Regions from separate parts of the Arthrobacter sp. MOO21 genome, predicted to be linked through region 1. Evidence: riboswitches for the same ligand, from Rfam matches in the RefSeq annotation. Region 1 holds a riboswitch; the other holds the start of a gene.
The links. A riboswitch is a leader RNA that binds a small molecule or an ion and turns the genes downstream of it on or off. The one in region 1 is predicted to bind cyclic di-AMP.

Region 1 (2,193 bases):
GGAGTAGCCGCCGAGCCAGCTGATGGAGTGTACCTCGGTGGTGTAGCCGTTGACGCCGCCACTGACCACCTGGCCGTTGCCGGCGTACACGCCAACGTGGCCGGAGGTGATGATGAGGTCACCGGGGGCCGGGCTGCCCACCACACTGCCGTACTGGAAGAACTGGGTGGGGGCCAGATCGCCCACAGACTTGCCCACGGAGCGCAGGGCCTTCTCCACCATGGCGGTGCAGTCCTGCTGGACACCCAGCTGGCCGTAGGCCGAAGCGAGGATCGCGGCTCCCGTACCGGTACCGGTGGAGGCCGGGGTGGCCGACGCGTAGGACATGTTCATCCCGGTGTTCACCGGGGTGGACGCCGCAGCCGCCGTCACGGGGGCCGGGGCGGCAGCGGGTGCCGGAGCAGGTGCCGGGGCTGCCGCAACGTAGCCGGCACCCGGAATCTGGATCTGGTCACCCGGGTAGATGATCGAGGACAGTCCCAGCCCGTTGGCGGACAGGACGTCGTTCAGGCCAACACCGTAGGCTGCCGCGATGGCGCCCAGGGTATCGCCGGAGACCACCGTGTGGACGGTGGCGGCAGCGGCGGCCGGTGCTGCCACCTGCGCGGCGGGCGCGGCGGCGGCTTCGACGTTAGTCTGCCCTGTGGTGTCCGGGGCGGTTACACCTGCGTGGGCCGGCGCACCGACCCCGAAGGCAATACCGGATGCTGCTGCCACTGCGAGCGCCGGGCGGCCCAGCGAGCGGGCCTGGGACTTTGCTGTCGCGGCGAGGCCCTCGAGCACAATTGAGCGGGCCGGAGTCGCGCGGTGACGGGCTGCATTGGAAATTTTTGACACGGTTGATCGCCTCTCCCATGCCTGCGGGGTGAGCTGTCGGGTTCGGGCTGGAGATGCCCGGCCGAAAGCACCCGCGACGGACGGAGGCGCTATTCGACTTAACCCCAAGGCCTCAAGAGGCCATGGAAATGTGGTTCCCCCGTCCCTGCCAGCTGGAAACGATCGAATCCCGGGTCAGCGGCAGGGCTCGGCAAGCTGATGGGAATGTCCCGTCTGGGAGGGACACCATCCGACCATAACCCGCGCTCGGGCCAATTGTCACATTTGGATAACATGCGATGCTGTCCTCTCGAATTCAGCAATCGTCTTGATGCCCCACTTTGGCCTGCTGCTGCTGCGTGCCTGGGATAGTTTGGTAACTCTTCAGCAGCAACCTCCGCCAAGGCCGGGTAAGCACCCACGTGAGTTTCGGCACTATGCCCCTCACCGTGACCAGGATCAAGGCTCCCGGAAGCCGCGCCAGCCCGGCCCCCGTCGGTGCCCGGCGCATCACCGGTAACGGCGGTGCCAACGATGACTCCCCGTGCGGCGTCTGGAACCACTCGTATCCGGGAACTGTTACTGAGGGGGCGCTAGGCTTTCCCTATGCCAGACGTTGAACGGTTCCGGGTGCTGCTCGAGCAGGAGCGGGAACGGAGGTCGGCGTTGCTGCCCGCGCTCCGGGCAGATATCGCGGCGGCGAATTCGGCGCGCCAGGACTCGAACGTCGACGACGAGCACGACCCCGAGGGCGCCACGATTGCCTTTGAGCTCTCCCAGGCGTCGGCCCTCCTGAAGCAGAGTTCCACGGGCCTGGACCAGGTGGTGGCGGCCCTGGACCGGATCGCCGCCGGCACCTACGGTATCTGTGCCGTGTGCGGGGAGCCCATCGCCGAGGGCCGGCTGGAAGCCCGGCCGTGGACCCCTTATTGCATCCGGCATGCCGCGGCGGGGCGGGGACAATGACCGGTGCCACGGATACGGTGGCTGCTGCGGCGGAGTTCATCGACCGGACCCTCCAGAACGAGGGCGCCTGGTACCGGGCGGACGACGTCGGCAGCAGGCTGGGCGGGGCCCTTGCCTCCTACGGCTCGTCCGTGGGGGCGGTCCGCGGTACCGTGCGCGATGCCTTGCGCAAATTCAAGGCCCTTGACCACGACGGCACGGTCATGCTCGCTTCCGCGCTCTGGGGCCAGCCCAGACCCGGTGCCCGGCCCGTTTTTGAGCGGCGCCTGGCCGCCGTCGTGCTGCTGCAGTCAAAGGTCCGCATCCTCAGGCATTCGGACCTGACCCGCCTTGAGGGGTTCCTCCGTACCGCGCTGGCGCAGGAACTGGCGGAACCGATGCTCGCCCATGTCCTGGTGCCGCTGCTGGCCG
Region 2 (2,193 bases), 1.5 Mb from region 1:
GCTCGAGGAGCTGAACTGGATGACGGATCTGATTGACACTACGGAGATGTACCTCCGGACCATCCTGGAACTCGAGGAAGAAAACATCGTCGCCCTCCGGGCCCGCATTGCCGAGCGGCTGCGCCACTCCGGGCCCACCGTCTCCCAGACCATTGGCCGGATGGAACGCGACGGCCTCGTGGTGGTGTCCGGCGACCGGCACCTGGAACTCACCGAGACGGGGCGCAAGCGCGCCACCGAGGTCATGCGCAAGCACCGGCTGGCTGAGCGGTTGCTGGCCGACGTCATCGGCCTGGACTGGGCCTACGTCCACGATGAAGCGTGCCGGTGGGAGCACGTGATGAGCGAGCGGGTGGAGCGCCGCATCTACGAAATGCTGGACCACCCCACGGAATCGCCCTATGGGAATCCCATCCCCGGACTTGCTGAACTGGGCGGACCGCCGGCTCCCGGTTTTGCGGACGGCGCCATCAGCCTGCTCGAGGCCATGAAGAGCTACGGCCCCTCCTCCGGAGTGACCATCAGCCGGCTGGCAGAACCCATCCAGGTGGAACCGGAACTGCTGGCGCAGCTCGACGAAGGCGGAATCCGGCCCGGCGCCGTTGTGGCCCTGGAGCGCGTGGGCGACTACATCTCTGTGCGTGTGCCGGGGATCGACGGTGCACTGGAACTGCCGCCGGAAGTGGCAGCACACGTCTTTGTTGCCCTCCAGTAGGGGTGCTGCGGGAAGGCTGCGCTTACCCCACCGGGCTGCGCCCATGCAAAGATAACGGAATTGTTACTTAGGGACTTAAGGCCCTATAGTTGAACCGAGCGTTGATACTTAAGCGTTACCTGATCCGGAGCCGAGCTCTGCCAGCGGATCAGGAGCACGAGTCGTAACTGGCAGAGGCGGGGGAACCACAACCGGCAGCGGGGGACTGCCTTGGGGTGAAGTCCGTCAGCAGCAAGCCTCTCCAGTGAAGGATCCTCCGGGGATACCTCTGTGCGGAAGCTTGCTTACGGCGGACCGGGTCTTTGAACTCTCTGACCCGAATCCGACAGCTAACTCCGCAGGCTTACCCAGAGAGGAACCCCACTTGACCATGCAGACCTCCCGGGGCCGCCGCCGTGCGTCCGGCCCCGCTTCGACACCCCGGGTCGTCGAGGTTGCCGCCGCGGAGCGCCCCCGCGATCCGCACCGCGACGCGCGCCGCCGCCGTGGACCCTTCCGGCAGGTTACGGAGTTTGCGGCCGCCAGTGGAATAGGCCAGAAGGCGGGCATCGCCCTTGCTGCCAGCGGTATCGCGCTGACAGTCGCCATGCCTGCCACCAGTCCCGTCATGGCCACCGACGGCGCGGGGGGCAAGCCTGTGGCAGCTTCCGCCGTCAGCCCGCAGCCCCAGATTTCCGCCGATATCGGCGCCCAGGTCGACTTCAGCCGCTCCGCCGTCGTCACCCAGGCCGATCCCGACGGGAAGCTCAAGCAGCTGCTCAGTGCCCAATCCGCCGGCTCGGTCAGCCGCGCCGCCTCGGCGGGCACACTTGCCGCCCCCCTGGCCTCCCTGGCCACCGCCTCGCCGTTTGGATACCGGGTGAGCCCCATCACGGGTGGCTCCGGAGATTTCCACCGTGGACAGGACTTCGTGGCGCAGTGCGGGACCTCCGTCCTTGCAGCTGCCACGGGCACCGTAACCTTCGCCGGCTGGCACGAGTTCGGGGGTGGAAACCGGGTGGTCATTGACCATGGCAACGGCCTGGAGACCACCTACAACCACCTCTCGTCCTTCAACGTGAAGGTGGGGCAGACCGTCTCCCGCGGCGAGGTTGTCGCCTTGAGCGGAACCACGGGCGCTTCGACTGGTTGCCATTTGCATTTTGAGGTGCAGGTCAACGGCGAAGTGGTCGATCCGATGGGCTGGCTCTAGGAAAATGACCGTCTGCTCTCAGTTTCAGGTAACGGGTCGTGACCTGAATGTGACATTCAGTCAAAACTGCTGTACCGTCTAACTCGCGTCAACTTTTCCGAAGTTGACGCTCTTGAGTGGATTGCCTAACTCTGCCACCGCTCAAGGTCCGTTCGCATTTCATCGTCTGGCAGGGGCGGGGGAACCAATTTTGGCCTTCATTTTCGAAGGCCTTGGGGTTAAGTCACGAGCTTCGCAGGAAGCAGTGTGACCGGGTGACTCCCATCCGAATCCGACAGCTCACCTC

Region 2: linked by a shared signal. The riboswitch ahead of AC2JAJ_RS03645 (M23 family metallopeptidase) and the one ahead of AC2JAJ_RS17185 (LysM peptidoglycan-binding domain-containing protein) in region 1 are both predicted to bind cyclic di-AMP.

The regions. Positions count from the first base shown of each region.
Region 1 is NZ_CM170671.2:3,689,226-3,691,418, forward strand. Features, by position in the region: gene AC2JAJ_RS17185 (LysM peptidoglycan-binding domain-containing protein) at 1-837, opposite strand, end outside; cyclic di-AMP (ydaO/yuaA leader) riboswitch at 841-1,030, opposite strand; gene AC2JAJ_RS17190 (TraR/DksA family transcriptional regulator) at 1,423-1,782, shown strand; gene AC2JAJ_RS17195 (DNA alkylation repair protein) at 1,779-2,193, shown strand, end outside.
Region 2 is NZ_CM170671.2:805,741-807,933, reverse strand. Features, by position in the region: gene AC2JAJ_RS03650 (iron-dependent transcriptional repressor DtxR) at 20-715, shown strand; cyclic di-AMP (ydaO/yuaA leader) riboswitch at 865-1,075, shown strand; gene AC2JAJ_RS03645 (M23 family metallopeptidase) at 1,086-1,907, shown strand; cyclic di-AMP (ydaO/yuaA leader) riboswitch at 2,036-2,193, shown strand, end outside.